DNA from 3 places in the Amycolatopsis sp. NPDC104819 genome. Region 1 is predicted to be linked to each of the others. Evidence: riboswitches for the same ligand, from Rfam matches in the RefSeq annotation. Region 1 holds a riboswitch; each other region holds the start of a gene.
What was found. Region 1 has a riboswitch for thiamine pyrophosphate ahead of thiO (glycine oxidase ThiO). Riboswitches for the same ligand answer to the same signal wherever they lie in the genome.
Positions count from the first base shown of each region.

Region 2: another riboswitch for thiamine pyrophosphate. It lies ahead of thiC (phosphomethylpyrimidine synthase ThiC); the one in region 1 lies ahead of thiO (glycine oxidase ThiO).
Region 3: another riboswitch for thiamine pyrophosphate. It lies ahead of ACZ63E_RS13075 (thiamine ABC transporter substrate-binding protein); the one in region 1 lies ahead of thiO (glycine oxidase ThiO).

Region 1 is NZ_JBVJON010000034.1:5,980-12,498, reverse strand. Features, by position in the region: gene ACZ63E_RS45845 (winged helix-turn-helix transcriptional regulator) at 1-279, shown strand, start outside; gene ACZ63E_RS45840 (MarR family winged helix-turn-helix transcriptional regulator) at 276-710, opposite strand; gene thiG (thiazole synthase) at 807-1,565, opposite strand; gene thiS (sulfur carrier protein ThiS) at 1,567-1,767, opposite strand; gene thiO (glycine oxidase ThiO) at 1,767-2,840, opposite strand; TPP riboswitch at 2,834-2,939, opposite strand; gene thiE (thiamine phosphate synthase) at 2,971-3,630, shown strand; gene ACZ63E_RS45815 (hypothetical protein) at 3,640-4,383, opposite strand; gene ACZ63E_RS45810 (threonine ammonia-lyase) at 4,530-5,480, shown strand; gene ACZ63E_RS45805 (MFS transporter) at 5,488-6,519, opposite strand, start outside.
Region 2 is NZ_JBVJON010000033.1:289-6,807, forward strand. Features, by position in the region: gene ACZ63E_RS45670 (hypothetical protein) at 1-328, opposite strand, end outside; gene thiD (bifunctional hydroxymethylpyrimidine kinase/phosphomethylpyrimidine kinase) at 333-1,133, opposite strand; gene thiC (phosphomethylpyrimidine synthase ThiC) at 1,130-2,767, opposite strand; TPP riboswitch at 2,761-2,882, opposite strand; gene ACZ63E_RS45685 (S1C family serine protease) at 2,921-3,832, opposite strand; gene ACZ63E_RS45690 (glycoside hydrolase family 15 protein) at 4,032-6,197, shown strand; gene ACZ63E_RS45695 (peptide deformylase) at 6,256-6,519, opposite strand, start outside.
Region 3 is NZ_JBVJON010000004.1:60,472-66,990, reverse strand. Features, by position in the region: gene ACZ63E_RS13080 (ABC transporter permease) at 1-1,429, opposite strand, end outside; gene ACZ63E_RS13075 (thiamine ABC transporter substrate-binding protein) at 1,405-2,457, opposite strand; TPP riboswitch at 2,480-2,587, opposite strand; gene ACZ63E_RS13070 (4a-hydroxytetrahydrobiopterin dehydratase) at 2,620-2,904, shown strand; gene ACZ63E_RS13065 (hypothetical protein) at 2,980-3,108, shown strand; gene ACZ63E_RS13060 (hypothetical protein) at 3,286-3,753, opposite strand; gene ACZ63E_RS13055 (ArsR family transcriptional regulator) at 3,753-4,340, opposite strand; gene ychF (redox-regulated ATPase YchF) at 4,408-5,490, opposite strand; gene ACZ63E_RS13045 (DNA-3-methyladenine glycosylase 2 family protein) at 5,593-6,519, shown strand, end outside.

The sequences.
Region 1 (6,519 bases):
ACGAGCCGGTGGGGCATCTGGGTCCTGATCTCGTTGCAGAGCAACGACCTCAGGTTCTTCGAGCTGCGCGAGAGCATCGAGGGCATCAGCGAGAAGATGCTCGCCCAGTCCCTGCGCGCCCTGGTCGAGGACGGCCTGATCTGGCGGCAGGTCGAGCCCACGACACCGCCCCGGGTCACCTACGGGCTGACGGAGTTCGGCCGGGACGTGGGCGAGCCGCTGGCGGAGCTGTTCGGCCGGATCACCCGGCGGCTCATGCCGGACGGGCAGCCGGCTTAGCGGTCTTCGTCGGCGATCAGCGCTTCAAGCGCCGGAATCGCCGCCGTCAGGGCTTCACGGTGCTCAGGCGACAGCCGGTCCAACCGCCGGTTCAGCTCCTGCACGCGCGTCGAGCGGACACCCGACACCAGCCGCTCACCCTCTTCCGTCGCTTTCGCCAGCCACGCGCGGCGGTCGACCGGATCCGGCTCGCGGCTCACGTACCCCGCCTCGACGAGGGACGCGATGATCCGCGACATGGTCGCCGCGGCGACACCCTCCTTCGCGGCGAGGTCGCCGAGGCGCAGCTGACCGGAGATCACCAGCGTCGCCAGCGCCGAGATCGCGCCGTGGCCGGGGCCCGGCACGCCGGCCTGCCGCAGTGACCGGGACAGCCTCCCGACGGCGAGGTACAGCCTGCCCGAGACGTCCTGGACCGAGGTGCTGGTCACGGCTGGCTCCTTCTGCCCTGCCCCGCCGCGGGTGCGCCGGAAAGTGCCGTCCACCTTACGGGTTCGCGGTGCACGTTCGGCGTTAAGGCACCAGGTTCACCGGGGTGGGCTCGACGCGTGCGCCCAGAAACGCTGCGGCACCCGGCCGGCCTCGCGGGCCAGCCGGCCGGCGACGACACCCGCCCGCATCGCCGCCGCCATCCGCTCGGGGTCCGCCGCGCGGGTGACCGCCGTGGACAGCAGGACGGCGTCACAGCCGAGCTCCATCGCCAGCGTCGCGTCCGACGCGGTGCCGATTCCGGCGTCCAGGATCACCGGCACGCCCGCCCGCGAGACGATCAGCTCGATGTTGTGCGGATTCCGGATGCCGAGGCCGGTCCCGATCGGCGCGCCCAGCGGCATCACGGCGGCGCAGCCGGCCTCCTCCAGGCGCAGCGCGAGCACCGGGTCGTCGTTCGTGTAGGCGAACACGGTGAAGCCGTCGGCGGCCAGCCGCTCGGCGGCGTCGAGGGTTTCGATCGGGTCCGGCAGCAGCGTCCGGTCGTCGGCGTGCACCTCGAGCTTGATGAGATCGGTATCCAGCGCCTCGCGCGCCAGCTGCGCGGTGAGCACGGCTTCGGCGGCCGTGCGGCAGCCCGCGGTGTTCGGCAGCAGCTCGATGCCCAGCCTTTTCAAGAGTTCGAGGACGCCGGAGCCGCCTTCGGCGTCGGCTCGGCGCATGGCGACAGTCGTCAGCTCGGTGCCGGAGGCGACCAGCGCGCGTTCGAGCACGGCGAGGTTCGCCGCGCCGCCGGTGCCGATGATCAGCCGCGACCGGAGCTTGGCAGTGCCGATGACCAGCGGTTCGACGTCCACTTCAGCCTCCCTGGACCGCGGTGAGCACGTCGACGCCGGCGCCCTTGGGCACGGCGGTGGCCGCCCAGTCGCTCCGGCGGACGACGACGCCGTCGACCGCGACGGCGATCCCGGGCCGCTGCCCGCCGGACGCCTCGAGGATGTCGGCGACCGTGGCGCCGTCCGGGAACTCCGTCCACTTCCCGTTGAGCTTGATCTCCATCACACGTGCTCCTTCTGGTGCAGGCGGTCGGGCGAAGCCGCTTCGGTGCCTTCAGGCGGCTTCTCACCCTCGAGCCAGGCGACCACGGCGTCCGCGGTCACCGGGGCCATCAGCAGGCCGTTGCGGTGGTGCCCGGTCGCGGCGAAGACGCCGTCGTCCAGGACACCGAGGTACGGCAGCGCGTCGCGGCTGGCGGCCCGCAGGCCCGCGGCGACCTCGGCCAGCTCGTACTCGGTGATCGCGGGGAAGACCCGTTCGGCGCCTTCGATCAGCTCACGCACCCCGCGCGCGGTGACGGCCCGGTCGAAGCCCGCTTCGTACTGGGTGGCGCCGAGGACGAGCTCCTGGTCGCCGCGCGGGACGAGGTAGATCGGCCGGCCCTCGACGACGGCCCGCACGGTGTGCGACGGCGGCGGCAGGCAGCCACGCCGGGGTTTGAGCCGGAGGATCTCCCCCTTGAGCGGGCGGACGGCGTCGGCGAGCTGCGGGTGCAGCCGCCCGGTCCACGCTCCCGCGGCGAGCACGACGGCGTCGGCGTCCGGGATGGCCGTGACGCGTTCACGGACGAACCGGACATCCCGCTTCTGGCAGGCCGCGTACAGGGCGTTGAGGAGTTTTCGGTTGTCCACGGCCAGGTCGCCGGGCACGTGGAGTCCACTTCGGACGGACCCGACGCCGGGTTCGAGACGTTTGGTCTCGCGGCCGGTGAGGCGGTCCGCCGCGCGGCCGATCGAGTGCAGGTAGCCCGCGAGGATGTCGAGGTGACCGGCGTCGGCGCTGTCGAACGCGACCACGAGCGTCCCGTGCCCGGCCAGGCCGGGGTCGACGCCGTCGGCCGCGAGGTCGCTCGCGAAGCCGGGCCAGCGTCTCAACGACTCTTCGCCGAGGCTGAGGACGTCTTCCTCGCCAGGCCAGGCCTCGGTGACCGGGGCGAGCATGCCGCCGGCCAGCCAGGACGCGCCACCTCGGACGGGCTCGGGGTCGTACAGGGTGACCTGGTGCTTCCGGCCGGCGGCACGCCAAGCCGTGGACAGGCCGATCACTCCGCCGCCCACCACTGCCAGGTTCGTCATGGGATCACGCTCCCTGCGCCGGCATGACCCGGATCAGGTTCCACGGTCGGAGCGGCAGCTCCCTCTCAGCCCGTGCCTCGGGCTCCCGTGCGGACTCGTTCACCCTAGCTCGCGAGGTACGGTCGCCGCTATGCCCGCCCTTTCCGGTGACAAGATCCGCGCCCGCCTCGACGCGGCGCGCCTGTACCTGTGCACGGACGCCCGCACGTCCCGCGGCGACCTGGCCGCCTTCGCCGACGCGGCCCTGGCCGGCGGCGTCGACATCATCCAGCTGCGCGACAAGACCGGCGCCTTGGAAGCCGCGGGAGAGATCGCGGCGCTGGAGGTGCTGGCCGAGGCGTGCGAGCGGCACGGCGCGCTGCTGTCGGTGAACGACCGCGCGGACGTCGCCCTGGCGGTCGGCGCGGACGTGCTTCACCTCGGCCAGGACGACATCCCGGTCCCGCTGGCCCGGCGGATCCTGGGTGACGACGTGGTGATCGGCCGCTCGACGCACTCCGTCGGCCAGGCCTCGGCGGCCGCGTCGGAGCCGGGCGTGGACTACTTCTGCACGGGCCCGTGCTGGCCGACGCCGACCAAGCCCGGCCGGTCCGCGCCGGGCCTCGACCTGGTGCGCTCGACGGCGGCGGCCACTCCGGCGCGGCCCTGGTTCGCGATCGGCGGCATCGACGTGCCGCGGCTCCCGGAGGTGCTGGAGGCGGGCGCGTCCCGGATCGTGGTGGTCCGGGCCATCACCGAAGCCGAGGACCCCGAAGCCGCGGCCCGGGAACTGCGCGCCCGCCTGCCCTGACGTCGCCGGTCAGGGCGTCGGCGTGCTCGCCGCGCCCTGGCTGGTGGGCGGCGCCGCCGAGGTCGACGGCGGCTGGGCCGTCGTGCTCGGGGTGGTCGGCGTGGTGGTCGGGGACTGCGACGATGTGGTCGGCGGGGCCGAGGTCTCCGTGGTCGTCTCGGTGCTGGGCGTCGGCGAGTTCTGGGTGTCCTCGGGCGACGTCGAAGGGGTGGTCGACGGGGTTTTGTCCGGCTGGCCGCCACCGCCGCCGAAGATCTTGCCGATGCCCGCGCCGGTGCCGCCCGCCACGCGACCGCCCGTGGCCGCGTCGACCCCCACTATCGCCAGGATCGCCACGGCGAACGCCACCACGCTCGTGCCGATCACCAACGGCCAGCGCAGTTTGCGCAGCCGGGACGGCTCCTCCTCAGGAGGTGAGTCCGGCCGGGGCAGCTGGACCGTCGGCTGGTCGGTCAGCGCCACTTCGGAACCGGTTCCACCTCGCCGCCGGATGCCCGACGTCGCCAGCTGCCGGGCCTTCAGCGCGGCCGCGCGCGTGCGCTGCAGCGAGCGGAGGTAGATCTCGCCGCCGACCGTCGTGATCACGCTCGCCACACCCGCGCCGACCACCGTGCCCGCCACGCCGAGCGTCGAGCCCAGCAGCGCCGCGGTCACCGCCGCGAGCGCCGCCGCCATCACCTGCGCGATGCGCAGACCGGACTTTTCTTCCTTCGCCGTGTCCAACTCGGAAGCCGCTGCTTTCTCCTTGCTCATGATCCCGATCCGGTAGTAAGTCTTCTCCCCTGTCCAACGTGTAAGGCGCGCGGGAAACTCCCCGCGTTGCCGCGACGTGAGAAGCACCACTCCGACTGTCCATAATGGACGCTTATGGCCGAACACTTTCTTGACATAATCGGCACATGGAACTGGTGACGATCTCTGACATCGAGGCGGCCGCGAAGCGCGTCGAAGGTGTCGCCGTGCGCACGCCGCTGTTGCTCCAAACGTGGGATCCGCGTGGGTCCCTGTGGCTCAAACCCGAGTCGCTGCAACCGATCGGCGCGTTCAAGGTGCGTGGTGCGTTCAACGCGATCGCCACGCTCGACGATGAGCGGCGCGCCCGCGGAGTCATCGCGTACTCGAGCGGCAACCACGCGCAGGCGGTCGCGTACGCCGCGCGCGAGTTCGACGTGCCCGCGGTGATCGTCGTGCCGGACATCGCGCCGCGGATCAAGGTGGAGGCCACCCGCTCGTACGGCGCGGAGGTGATCGAAGTGCCGATCGGCGAGCACGAGGCCAAAGCGCACGAACTGGCCGCCGAACGCGGGCTGACCCTCGTGCCGCCCTACGACGACGCGGCCATCATCGCCGGGCAGGGCACCGCGGGCCTGGAGATCGCCGAGGAGCTGCCGGACGTCGAGGTGGTGCTGGTGCCGGTGAGCGGCGGCGGGCTGGCCTCCGGTGTCGGCGTCGCGATCAAGGCGCGCTGCCCCGGCGCGAAGGTCGTCGGCGTCGAACCCGCGCTCGCCGGCGACACGGCCGAGGGGCTGCGGCTCGGCCGCCAGGTCGACTGGCCGATGGCCGACCGCGCCCGCACGATCGCCGACGGCCTGCGCGCGCAGCCGTCCGAGCTGACCTTCGCGCACCTGAAGGAGGTCGTCGGCACGATGGTCACGGTCACCGAGGACGAGATCCGCGACGCCATGCGCGTCCTGGCCGGCAAGGCCCGCCTGGTGGCCGAGCCGAGCGGCGCGGTGACCACGGCGGCGTACCTCCACCACGCGGCCGAGCTGCCGGAAGGCCGCACGGTCGCGATCGTCTCGGGCGGCAACGCGGACCCGGCCCTCTTCGCGGAGGTCCTCGCGGGTTAGCCCGGCGTTACGACCCGGCGACCGGGCTGCCGCGGCGGACGTGCGTCGGCGGGCCCTCGACACCGCAGTGGTAACACTCGCCCAGGTGCGGGGACTCGTCGGCGGCCGGAGCCGTCGGCTCGGACGGTGGAGCCAGGACGCCATTGTGGATGCCCAGCGCGATCAGCCCGCCGGCGATCGCCAGCACCGCGCAGATCACCAGGGCCATCCGCCAGCCCGCGGTGAGCGCGACAGGGTCGGCGTACGCGGACCCGGTCAGCCCGGCCGCCGCCGGCAGCACCGCGACGGCCAGCAGCCCGCCGGAGCGCGCGATGGCGTTGTTGACCCCGGACGCGACACCGGCGTAGCGGTCCGGGGCCGCGGCGAGCACCGTCGCGGTCACCGGGGCGACGACGGTCGCCAGGCCGAGCCCGAACACCACCACCGCGGGCAGCACCGTGCCGAGGTAGGACGCGCCGGGCGCGATGCGCAGCATCAGCAGCATCCCGATGCCGACGACGATCGGTCCGACGACCAGCTGCAGGCGCGGGCCGATCCGCTGGGCGAGCGCGCCCGAGCGGCCGGAGAGCAGCAGCATGATCACCGTCAGCGGCAGCCCGGCCAGCCCGGACGCCGTCGGCGAGTAACCGAGCGACACCTGCAGCTGCATGACCAGCAGCATCATCACGCCGCCGAGCGCCGCGTACATCGCGAAGGTCAGCGCGTTCGACAGGGTGAACGTCCGGTCGCGGAACAGCGACGGCGGCACCAGCGGCTCCCGCGAGCGGTGCTGGACGAAGACGAACGCGGCGAGCCCGACGATCCCCAGCACGCCCGCGACCAGCACGATCGGGTCGCCGATGCCGCGTCCCGGCGCCTCGACCAGCGCGCCGGTCACCCCGGCGAGGCCGATCGCGCCGAGCGCCGCGGCGCCGAAGTCCGGGTGGCCGGTCGCTTGCTCGTCGCGGGACTCCGGGACGAACCGGCGCGCCATCAGGACCACGGCGATCGCGATCGGCACGTTGATCAGGAACGCCAGCCGCCACGACCAGACCTGCAC
Region 2 (6,519 bases), on a different contig from region 1:
CCGCGCACAGCTCGGTGTGCCACCCCCGGGAATCGCCGTCCCAGGTTATCTCGATGGCGAGCGGGGTCAGGCCCCGCGCCGAGACCTCGGCGAGCATGCCGTCCACGGTGTGCTCCGGCGGCGGTTTCAGCAGGCCGCGCTCGTGCAGGAGAGCGGTGCGGAAGCCCGCCAGCCCCTTGCCTTCGTTGATCCCCGGCACCGGGTAGAGGCCCGACTTCTCCCGCAGGGCGAGGATCGCGTGCACGAAGTGGCCGTCGGCGAGCAGGCCGTCGATCTCGGCGCGCAGCTCCTCGGACAGGGCCGCCCACAGCTCGTCGGGTTCTCTCACCTGCTCAGTCTGGCAGCACCCAGAACGGCGACACCGGTCCGACCCCCGCACCGAGCGGATAGGCCTCCGCCACGCAGCGTTCGATGAACTTCTTCCCCGCCGCCACCGCGTCCGGCACCGATACGCCCTTCGCCAGGCCCGAAGTGATCGCCGACGCCAGTGTGTCGCCGCCGCCGTGGGTGTTCTCCGTCGCATACCGGGGACCGCTCAGGGAGATGAACGAACTGCCGTCCGACAGCAGGTCCACGCACTCCGCCGAACCCGTCATGTGGCCGCCCTTGACGAGCACCCAGCGGGAACCGAACTCCAGCAACGCCTCCGCCGCCGCGCGCTGGGACGCCGTGTCCACAACGGACACTCCCGTCAGCAGGCGGACCTCGTCCAGGTTCGGGGTGATCAGGACCGCCCGCGGGAACAGCTCCGTGCGGATCGCCTCGAGTGCGTCCTCGCGCAGCAACGAATGCCCGGTCATCGACGCCGCCACCGGGTCGACCACCAGCGGGATCTCACCGCCGACCTCGTCGAGGGTTTTGGCCACCGCGCGGATGATCTCGGCCGTGGCCAGCATGCCCGTCTTCGCCGCGCCGACGCCCATGTCGGACGCCACCGCCTTGATCTGCGCGGCCACGACGTCCGCCGGGATCTCGGTGAAACCCTGCACGCCCAAAGAGTTCTGGACCGTGACCGCCGTCAGCGCGACCAGGCCATGGACGCCATGGGCGAAGAATGTGCGCAGGTCCGCCTGGATGCCCGCACCACCGCCGGAGTCCGATCCGGCGATGGTGAGGGCGGTGGGCGGTGTCACGGCTGCACCACGGGCAGGTAGACCTGGCCGCCGGACTCGGTGAACTCCGCCGACTTCGACGCCATCCCGGCCTCGATGGCCTCCACAGTGGACAGACCGTGCTCCTCGGCGTACTTGCGGACGTCCTGCGTGATCCGCATCGAGCAGAACTTCGGGCCGCACATCGAGCAGAAGTGGGCCGTCTTGGCCGGCTCGGCGGGCAGCGTCTCGTCGTGGAACGCGCGCGCGGTGTCCGGGTCGAGCGAGAGGTTGAACTGGTCGTTCCAGCGGAACTCGAACCGCGCCTTGGACAGCTCGTCGTCCCACTCCTGCGCGTACTGGTGCCCCTTGGCCAGGTCGGCGGCGTGCGCGGCGATCTTGTACGTGATCACGCCGGTCTTGACGTCGTCGCGGTTCGGCAGGCCCAGGTGCTCCTTCGGCGTGACGTAACACAGCATCGCCGTGCCGTACCAGCCGATCTGGGCCGCGCCGATGGCCGAGGTGATGTGGTCGTACGCCGGCGCGATGTCCGTCGCGAGTGGACCGAGAGTGTAGAACGGAGCTTCACCGCAGAGCTTTTCCTCCAGCTCGACGTTCTCCTTGATCTTGTGCATCGGCACGTGGCCGGGCCCCTCGATCATCACCTGGACGTCGTGCGAGCGCGCGAGGTGCGTCAGCTCGCCGAGGGTTTCCAGCTCGGCGAACTGGGCGCGGTCGTTGGCGTCGGCGATCGAGCCCGGACGCAGGCCGTCGCCCAGGGAGAACGTGACGTCGTACTGCCGCAGCAGCTCGCAGAGCTCCTCGAAGTGCGTGTACAAAAAGGACTCCTGGTGGTGCGCGAGGCACCAGGCGGCCATGATCGAGCCGCCGCGGCTGACGATCCCGGTGACGCGCCGCGCGGTCAGCGGGATGTAGCGCAGCAGCACGCCGGCGTGCACCGTGACGTAGTCCACACCCTGCTCGCACTGCTCGACGATCGTGTCGCGGTAGACCTCCCACGACAGCTTTTCCGGTTCGCCGTTGACCTTTTCGAGCGCCTGGTAGATCGGCACGGTGCCGACCGGGACCGGCGAGTTGCGGATGATCCACTCGCGCGTCTCGTGGATCCGCTTGCCGGTGGAGAGGTCCATGATCGTGTCGGCGCCCCAGCGGGTCGCCCACACCATCTTGTCGACCTCCTCCTCGACCGACGACCAGACGGCCGAGTTGCCCATGTTGGCGTTGATCTTCACCAGGAAGTTCTTGCCGATGATCATCGGCTCGGACTCGGGGTGGCGCCGGTTGACCGGGATCACCGCCCGGCCGCGCGCGACCTCGTCCCGCACGAACTCCGGCGAAACCCGTTCGCGGGCGGCGATGTACTCCATCTCCCGCGTGACCACGCCCTGTTTGGCCCAGCCGAGCTGGGTGTTGTGCTCACGCCCGTCGGCCCACCCGGCGCGCAGCCGGTGGAGTCCACTGTGGACGTCGATCGACACTTCCGGATCCGTGTAGGGGCCGGAAGTGTCGTAGACGTCGAAATGTTCGCCGTTCGAGAGGTCGATGCGGCGGGCCGGGACACGGAGCCCGGATTCGGTCTGGTGGTACACCTTGTGCGAGCCCGTGATCGGGCCGGTCGTGACATTGAGGGCAGCATTGTTTTCGAGCGTCGTCAACGACTTTCACTCCCTACGCCGGCATTACCCGGTCAGGTTCATGCGGTCGGTGACGCCGGGAGAACCCCAGTCACCCTCTCAGCCCGCCATGGCGCGAGCTCCCGCGTTGGTGTTGTGCCACCGACCATGCCACGCCGGGGCGCGATACTCAAGTCACCCGACCAACTCGGCCGGAGTGGCGTAGACGTCGACCATGGCTCCGTTGCGCAGCACGGTGATCGGCAGTGCGGTGCCGATCACTTCCGCGAACAGCTGCCGCTGGATGCCCTGCGCGTCCGAGACGCGGGTGCGCCCGACGGTCAGCACGAGGTCGCCGGCGCGTAGCCCGGCCAGCGCGGCGGGCCCGCCCGCGACGACTTCGCGCACCCGCAGCCCGGCGGTCTGGCCGGTGCGCTCGGCGATGTCGTCCGGCAGCGGCGCGGGCACGCCGACGACGCCGAGGTACGCCCGCCGCACCCGGCCTTCGACCACGAGCGTGTCGATGATCCGGCGAGTGGTCGTGTTGATCGGCACGGCGAGCCCGAGCCCGACGCCGGCGACCGCGGTGTTGATCCCGACGACCCGGCCGGTGGAGTCGGCGAGCGCGCCACCGGAGTTGCCCGGGTTGAGCGCGGCGTCGGTCTGGATGACGTCTTCGATCACGCGCCCGGCGCGGCCGTGGCGCACCGGGAGGGCCCGGCCGAGCGCGCTCACGACCCCGACGGTGACCGTGCCGGAGAAGCCGAGCGGGCTGCCGATGGCCACCACGAGCTGCCCGACGACGAGCTGGTCGGCGTCCCCGAGCTCGGCGGCCGACGGCGTCTCGCCGCGCGCCCGCAGCACGGCGAGATCGGACAGCGGATCGGCGCCGACGACGTCGAACGGCACTTCGCTGCCGTCGGCGAAGGTCGCGACACCACGCCGGTGGTCGTCGACGACGTGGGCGTTGGTGAGCAGGTGGCCGTCCTCGGCGAAGACGACGGCCGAGCCGCTGCCGCGCGCGAGCTGCACCCCGGCGACGTGCGGGGTGACGGTCCGGGCGACCGTGCTCACCGCGCGCGAGTACGCGTCCATCGCGTCTTCCATGGGCACCTCGATTACACCGTTGCAGGTACTACAAGTCTGCGCTCGAAACCGGCCGGAGGGAGTTCGCTGTCCGTGAACCGCCGACCGGACCAGTGACGGTCAGTGGTTCACCGGATCGGACCATGCGCCCGTGAAGGATCGGCGAGACACTTCCAGGCGCTTCTGTAACGGTGCAGAAGTGACTTTCTGTGGGGTTGATATGCGCAAACTCATGTTCGGCGCCCTCGCCGGGCTGCTGGTCACCGGGCTGGTCCCGGGGATCGCGGCGGCCCAGGGAGAGGCGCCCGGCGCCCCGGGCACCCATCCGAGCTGGCTGCCCGCGAACAAGACCGGCTTCGGCACCGCCCACAACCGGTCGAGCAACGTCTGGTTCACGCTCCAGGGCGGGCAGCTGTCCGAGGTCTACTACCCGGACCTGTCGACGCCGAGCGTCCGGTCGATGAACTTCGTCGTCACGGACGGCCGCAGCTTCGCCGACCTCGACTACGCGGAGAAGTCGCAGCAGGTCCGCCGGACCGACGACGACAGCCTGACCTACGAGCAGACCATCACCGACGACCAGCACCGCTGGCGGCTGCGCAAGACCTACGTCACCGACCCGGCCGCCACGACCGTGCTGGTGGACGTCGACTTCCAGTCGCTCACCGGGCGGCCGTACCAGCTCTACGCGGTCGCCGACCCGGACCTGACCAACGACGGCTCCGACGACTCGGCCGCGCGCAAGGGTGACGCCGTCACCGCGGCGGACGCCACGAACGCCGCCGCGCTCACCGCGAAACCCGCCTTCGTGCGGACCAGCGTCGGTTACGCGGGCAACTCCGACGGCACCGCGCAGCTCATGACGACGTTCAAGCTGAAGACCTACGACACCGCCGCGAAGGGCAACGTCGTGCTGACCGGGCAGACGAGCGCCGACGGCGTCCGGAACCGGCACGTCACCCTCGCGCTCGGCATGGGCGCGAAGGCGTCCGACGCGCTCGGCAGCGCGCAGGCGTCGCAGCGACGCGGCGTCCGCGACATCACGCGCGCCTACGACCGCGGCTGGGAGCAGTACCTGCGCGGAATCAGCAAACCGCCGTCGTCGCTGAAGACCGACAGCGAGCGTGACCTCTACAAGGCGTCGATGCTGACGCTCGCCGCGAGCGAGGACAAGCACCACCCGGGCGCGTTCATCGCGTCGCCGAGCATGCCGTGGCGCTTCGGCAACAACGACCCCGAGTGGTCGCCGTCCGGCACCTACCACCTGGTCTGGCCGCGGGACCTCTACCAGATCGCGACCGGGCTGGCCGCCGGCGGCGACACCGCGGCCGCGAACCGTGCGGTGACCTACATGTTCGGCACGCAGCAGCAGGCCGACGGGCACCTGCCGCAGAACAGCCGGGTGGACGGCGTGCCGTACTGGACGTCGGTCCAGCTCGACGAAACCGCTTTCCCGATCGTGCTGGCCCAGCAGCTCGGACGCGCCGACGTCTGGCCCGGCGTGCGCAAGGCGGCCGAGTTCCTGTTGTCCTACAAGGGACCCAACGGTCAGGCGTCGCCGTGGACCCAGCAGGAGCGCTGGGAGGAACAGGACGGGTGGTCGCCGTCGACGATCGCCTCCGTGATCGCCGGGCTCGTCTGCGCGGCGGACCTCGCCACGCACAACGGCGCTTCGGCGGACGCCGCCCGCTACCTCGCCGCGGCCGACCAGTTCAAGGCCGACCTGCCGAAGCAGACGATCACCACGAACGGGCCGCTGTCGAAGGACCCGTACTTCGTCCGGCTGACCAAGGACGGCAACGCGAACGCCGGGACGACGTACAACCTCGGCAACTCGAGCGTCACGATGGACCAGCGGGCGGTCACCGACGCCGGGTTCCTCGACCTGGTGCGGCTCGGCATCTACCGCGCCGACGACCCGGTGATCCGCAACAGCGTCCGCGTCACTGACAAGGAGATCGCGTTCACCACGCCGACCGGGCAGTTCTGGCACCGGTACACGAAGGACGGTTACGGCGAGCAGGCCGACGGCTCACCGTGGGACTACACGTTCCCGGCCGAGAGCCGCACGACGTTCGGCCGGCTCTGGCCGCTGCTGGCGGGGGAGCGCGGAGAGTACGAGCTGACGCTCGGCGACCCGGCGTCGGCCGCGCGGCGGCTGCGTGACCTCGGCCGGGTGAGCAGCTCGGCGGAGACCATGCCGGAACAGGTGTGGGACGAGAACCCGCCGTCCGGTCAGACCGGCTTCCCGGTGGGCACGCCGAACGCGTCGGCGACCCCGCTGGCTTGGACGCACGCGCAGTACGTCCGGCTGGCCTGGGACGTCAAGGCGGGCTCGACCCTGGAGACGCCGAAGGTGGTCCGCTGCCACTTCCTCGGCTGCTGAAGATGTCGTGAGTGGTAATTCGGGTTCTAACCCTAATTACCACTCACGACCGGCCGGGTCAGATGACGGCGCCGTCGTCTTCCGGGGTGCGCGGCGGCAGCCACGACAGGCCCGGGACGCCCCACTTGTTCGCCTTCAGCATCTTCTTCGCCGCGCGCGCGTGCCGGCCGACCAGGCGGTCCAGGTAGATGAACCCGTCCAGGTGGTCGGTCTCGTGCTGCAGGCAGCGGGCGAAGTAGCCGGTGCCCTCGACCTCGATCGGGTTGCCCTCGATGTCGGCGCCGGTCACCTTCGCCCACTTCGCGCGGCCCGTCGGGTACGA
Region 3 (6,519 bases), on a different contig from region 1:
CGAGCGCGACGACAAACCCGAACCCCGCGGCCGCGACCAGCGGCCGCAGCGTCAGCGGCAGGTCGATCTCCCGCCACACCCGCAGCGGGCTCGCCCCGAGCGTCGAGGCGGCCTGCCGCAATCGGACATCAACCGAGCGCAGCACCGGCAGCACCATCCGCACGACCAGCGGGATGATCACCAGCGCCTGGGCCAGCGGCACCAGGTAGGGCGACGTCCGGAGGTCGCCGGGCAGCGCGTCGAGCGTCACCAGGTACCCGAACCCGACCGTCACCGCGGACACCCCGAGCGGCAGCATCAGCACGGCGTCCATGGTTTCGCCGAGCCCGCGCGCAGCCCTCGTCGGCGACCGCCGCAGCGCCACCAGCACCACGGACGCGAGCACCCCGACGACCATCGCGAGCAGCGTCGCGTCGACGGCCACCTTCAGCGAGTTCACCGCGGCGTCCCAGCCGGACACCTGCAGCGCACCCTTCTCGCCAGTGCTGGTTAACGCTCGATAACCGGCCAGGCTCCAGCCGTCCGAACTCGACACCGACTCGGCGAGCAGCGCGACGATCGGCGTCAGCACCAGAGCCAGGACGACCCCCGCGGCGCCGACGGCCCACCACTCCCCGCCGCGCGGGCGCCGCGCCTGGCCGGCCCCGGTCCGGGCGCCTTCCTTGCGACGTCGCGCGAGCCCGCCGAGGACAAGAGCGGCGACCACGGCGGCGAACTGGATCAGCGAAAGGGCCGCCGCGCCCGAGAGGTCCAGGAGGTCGACCGTCCGGAGGTAGATCTCGGTCTCCAGGGTCCGGTACTTCGCGCCGCCGAGGATCAGCACCACCCCGAAACTGGTGGCGCAGAACAGGAACACCACGGCCGCGGCGGACGCGATCGCGGGCGCCAGCGCCGGCAGCGTCACCGAGCGGAACGCCCGCCACGGTGACGCGCCCAGCGCGCGGGCGGCGTCGGTCGTCCGCGAATCCAGCCGCGCCCACAGCCCGGCGACGGTCCGCGCGACGACGGCGACGTTGAAGAAGGCGTTGGCCAGCACGATCGGCAGCACGCCGCCGTCCGGCCAGAGCGCCCGGAACGCCAGCCCGACCACAACGGTCGGCAGCACGAACGGCACCAGAACGAGCGTCCGCGCGAGGCCGACGCCGGGCAGTTTCACCCGGGCCAGCACGAACGCCACGGGCAGCCCGGCCAGCACGGCGACCACCGTCGACGCGGCCGCGCTCGCCACCGTGAACCCGGCTAGCTGCCAGGTCCGCGGGTCGCCAAGGACGACGTCGAGCCCGCCCGCGGCGAACCCGCGGCCGACGATCGCCAGCACCGGCCAGGCGAAGAACACGACCAGGAAGCCGATCGGGGCCAGGCCGAGCAGGGTCAGGCCGAGGCCGCGGGCCGTCCTCGGCGGGGCTAGGACTGCACGAGCGTGCGCCATTCGCCGATCCACTTCTCGCGTCCGGCCTGCACCTGGTCCGCGGGCAGCGTCTGCGGCTTCTGCGGCAGCGGCGCGACCTGCGCCCAGCCCGCGGGCAGGTCGACCCCCTGGCGCGCGGGGTAGACGTACATGTTCGCGGCCACCGTCGCCTGGAACTGCTGCGAGAGCAGGAAGTCGACGACCTTGCGCGCGCTCTCGGTCTGCTTGCCGTTCGCCAGCACCCCCGCGTACTCGACCTGCCGGTAACAGGTGTCGAGCAGCGCCTTGGTGCGCGGCTTCCCGTCGTCACCCACCTCGGCGGCCGGCGAGGAGGCGTACGAAACGACGATCGGGCGCGGTCCCTTGCCGGACGAGCCGGAGAAGTCCTTGGTGTAGGCCTCTTCCCAGCCGCTGACGACCTTGAGGCCGTTGGCCTTCAGCTTGGTCCAGTAGTCTTTCCAGCCCGCCTCGCCGTACTTGGCGACCGTGCCGAGGAGGAACGCCAGCCCGGGCGAAGCGGTCGCCGGGTCCTCGGCGACCAGCAGGTCCTTGTACTTCGGGTCGGCGAGGTCGTCGTAGGTCTCGGGGGCCGCGATGCCCTTGCTCGTGAAGTAGTTCGTGTCGACGTTGACGCAGACGTCGCCGACGTCGACCGCGGAGAGCCGGTGCTCGGGATCGACGGCGTAGCGCTGCGGCCCGCGGTCGGCCTCCGGGCTGGTGTAGGGCTCGAAGACGCCTTCGGTGAGCGCGCGCGAGGCGAAGGTCGAGTCGACGCCGTACGCGACGTCGCCGACCGGGTTGGCCTTGGTCAGCACGAGCTTGTTGGTCAGCGATCCGGCGTCGCCCTGCTTGAGCACGGAGATCTTGATGCCCGACTGCTTCTGGAAGGCGTCGAGCACCTCCTGCGGGGCCAGGAAGGAGTCGTGCGTCACGAGGGTGACGGTGGGCGTCTGCTGCGTGCCACCGTCTCCGTCCGACAGCGAGCACGCCGCGGCGACGGCGCTGACGGCGGCGACGGCCGTCGCGGCGCGAACAGCCCTGCGTTTCATCTACCCTCCTGCACTTTCACCGGACGAGGAGGAAGAGCCCTCCCTTCGCCGGCATGATCCGGTCAGGTGCGAACGGTCGCGGGGTGACCCGCCTCTCAGCCCGGCTGACCGGACTCCCGTGGCAACCGTGCAGCCTAGTCCAGGACGTACGACCATGGAGACATGACGGAAATCTTGAGCGACTCCGAAGCCGACGGACGACTGGGCGCCGGCTGGACCCGGTCCGGCGCGGTGATCTCCCGCGAGGTGGAGCTGGCGAGCTTCCCGCAGGCGATCGAGGTGGTGGACCGCGTCGCGGTGCTCGCCGAAGCGGCCGACCACCACCCGGACATCGACATCCGCTGGCGCACGTTGACGTTCCGCCTCTCGACCCACTCGGCGGGCGGCTTGACGGAGAAGGACTTCTCGCTGGCCGCCGAGATCGACTCGGTGCTTTCTTCGTTGTGACCTCGGTTACGCTGAGTGCACTTTCTGGCCGTTTCGACGTCTCTCGGTAAACAACTTTGCTAGGAGAGACGAGTCATGACGCAGGCGATCGTGGTCGGCACGGCGGCATTCGCGACGATGGTGGCAGCGGCCGGCGGTGTGCTCTGGTTCACCGCCCGCGGCCGCCGTCACCCGGATGCCGGTGAGTTCGATCACAGCCGCTAACAAACGGCAAGATCAGCGCGCTGAGCAGGGCGGAAGCATCGGATTCGGCCTTAGGAAGAGCCATGAACAGCACCGCCACCCTCACCGCCGCCCAGCGCGCCTGGATCAACGCCCTCGCCCCCGCGGTGGTGCTGATCGCCATCGCCCTGATGGGCCTGCTCGGCTGAACCACCGCCGTCAGTACCGCGGCATGTTCGGGATCGCCTTCTCGGCCACTTCGATGAGGGCCTCCACTTTCGGGACGTCGGCCGCCACGTCCTCCGCAGTCAGCGAAGGCGCCTCCGAGGATCGGTAGGCGACTTCGTTGCGGCGGGCCCGCATCCGGTTGAAGGGGCGCAACACGTGCCCCAACGGCGGGTCGAGCTGAGCGAGCACAGCCTCGTAGACGGTGACGTGCCCACCCCGGCTCGTCACGCGCAGGCCCTGGTTCTGCAAGACGGCCGCCAACGCACGCCGCGCGCCGTCGTAAGCCAGCGTGTACGCGCCTTCCGGATCGGTTTCCTTCAGCCGCAGCGCCGAAGCCAGGTGCGTGCGCGCTCGGACGAGCTCGGCCTCGGCGGCCTCCCGCGACGCCGGAACGTGCTCGATCGCACCGCGGGTGATGAACGCGTCGATCCGCTCACGTCCCTGGTTCCACTGGGGCATCAGGCCTCCTGGCCGAGGTTCACCGGGACCAGCGGACGTTCACGCACGCTGGTGACAAACGGATCCGCGCTCTCAGCAGCCCACGACTCGGGCGAGATCCGGTGCACGTTGACCTCACGGTTCAGCTGCCGCGACACGCCTTCGGCCAGGTCGAAGAGCTCGTCCGGATCGGGCGAGCCGACAACGAGCACGTCGACGTCACCGGGCGGCGGGCCGGGTTCACCGCGGTAACGCGCCGCCCAGGAGCCGTAGATGAAGGCCTCGGTCACGCCGGCCAGCCCGGACAAGGCCTCGGCGAGCAGCGGCATCGGCCCGAAGGTGACCGCGATGAGGTCGCTCAACGGCCGGTAGAGAGGGGTGTCGGTGCGGGCTTTGACCAGCCGGCTCCGGCCGACCCGCCGCGCCTCCAGGATCCCGCCCTCGACGAGCCGCTCGACCTCACGCAGGACGGCGGTGGGCGTGACACCACAGGCGTCGGCGAGCTCCGTGATGGTGTACTCGCGCTCCGGGTGCAGCAGGACGAGCGCGAGCAGCTCACCCTGCATGCGCGAACGCAGCAGGGGCAGCAGGCTCGGCGACGCTTTCATTGGGCGCAGTTTATCCTGCGTCCAATGAAAATAACAACCAGTGATCGAGCGCTACGGAGACAGCGCGTCAGACGTTGAAGCGGAACTCCACCACGTCACCATCGGCCATGACGTAGTCCTTGCCCTCCATGCGGACCTTGCCCGCCGCCCGGGCCGCCGCCATCGAGCCTGCCGCCATCAGGTCGTCGTACGAGACGATCTCCGCCTTGATGAAGCCGCGCTCGAAGTCCGTGTGGATCACGCCCGCCGCTTGGGGGGCCGTTGCGCCCTGGGGGATCGTCCAGGCTCGGGACTCCTTGGGGCCCGCCGTCAGGTACGTCTGCAGCCCCAGCGTGTGGAACCCCGCGCGGGCCAGCGAGTACAGCCCCGGCTCCGGCTGGCCGACCGACTCGAGCAGCTCGCGGACCGACTCCTCGTCGTCCAGCTCCAGCAGCTCCGCCTCGACCTTCGCGTCGAGGAACACCGCGTCCGCGGGCGCGACGAGCTTCGCCAGCTCCTCGCGGCGGGCCTCGTCGGTGAGGATCGACTCATCGGCGTTGAAGACGTAGAGGAACGGCTTCGTCGTCAGCAGGCTCAGCTCGCGCAGCGCGTCGAAGTCGACTTCCTTCTGCGCCTGGAAGAGCGTGCGCCCGGCGTCGAGGATCTCCTTCGCCTTCTGCGCGTTGTCCAGCGCGGGCTTGTTCTCCTTCTTGGTCCGAGCTTCCTTCTCCAGCCGCGGCAGCGCCTTGTCCAGCGTCTGCAGGTCGGCGAGGATCAGCTCGGTGTTGATCGTCTCGATGTCGCTCGACGGGTCGATCCGGCCGTCGACGTGGATCACGTCCGGGTCGTCGAACACGCGGATGACCTGGCAGATCGCGTTGGCCTCACGGATGTTCGCGAGGAACTTGTTGCCCAGCCCGGCGCCCTCGGACGCGCCCTTCACGATGCCCGCGATGTCCACGAAGGACACCACCGCCGGCACGATCTTCTCCGACTTGTGCAGCTCCGCCAGCTTGTCCAGCCGGGGGTCCGGCAGCGGCACCACGCCGACGTTCGGCTCGATCGTCGCGAACGGGTAGTTCGCGGCGAGCACGTCGTTGCGGGTCAGCGCGTTGAACAGGGTGGACTTGCCGACGTTGGGCAGGCCGACGATACCGAGGGTCAGACTCACGATCTCGCAGTCTACGTGGCTCGCCCGGCCGGGCCCCACGCGCCCAGCGCCCCGTCGGATTTCCGCCAGCGACGGCGCTGACCTGCTGGCATGCTCGAATCCATGGTCACCGAAACGCTCGCACTCTGGCGCGACGCCGAGCGCTGCTACCGCGTGGTCACCGCCCGCGACTCACGCTTCGACGGCCAGTTCATCATGGCCGTCCGCACCACCGGCATCTACTGCCGCCCGTCCTGCCCGGCGTCGACGCCGAAGGAGCAGAACGTCCGCTTCTTCCCGACGTCCGCGGCCGCGCAGTCCAACGGCTTCCGCGCCTGCCGCCGGTGCCTGCCCGACGCCGTGCCCGGCTCGCCGGACTGGGACGTGCGCGCCGACCTCGCCGCGCGGGCGATGCGCCTGATCGCCGACGGGACCGTCGAGCGCGAAGGCGTGCCGGGCCTCGCGCGGCGCCTCGGTTATTCGGAACGCCAGCTCGGCCGGGTGCTCACCGCCGAGCTGGGCGCGGGCCCGCTCGCGCTGGCCCGGGCGCACCGAGCGCATTCGGCGCGGCTGCTGATCGAGATGTCCGGGCTGCCGCTGACGGACGTCGCGTTCGCGGCGGGCTTCTCCAGCGTGCGGCAGTTCAACGAGACGATCCGCGAGGTGTTCGCGACAACGCCGTCGCAGCTTCGCGCCTTCGCGGCTTCTCGACGCGGCCGTCACGGCGACGCCAGCGGGACGCGCCTCAGCCTGCGGTTGCCGTTCAGGCCGCCATTCGACGCGCCTGGGTTGCTTCGCTTCTTCGCGGCCTACGCGGTACCGGGCGTCGAGGAAGTCACGGCGACGTCGTTCGCCCGCACGCTGCGGCTCGCCCACGGCAGCGGCAGCGTCCGGCTGACGCCGGAGCCGGACCACGTGCGCTGCGAGCTGCTGCTCACCGACCTGCGCGACCTCGGCAGCGCGGTCAGCCGGGTGCGCCGGCTGCTCGACCTGGACGCCGACCCCGCGGCGGTCACCCGTGTCCTCGGCGCCGACCCGGCGCTGGCGCCG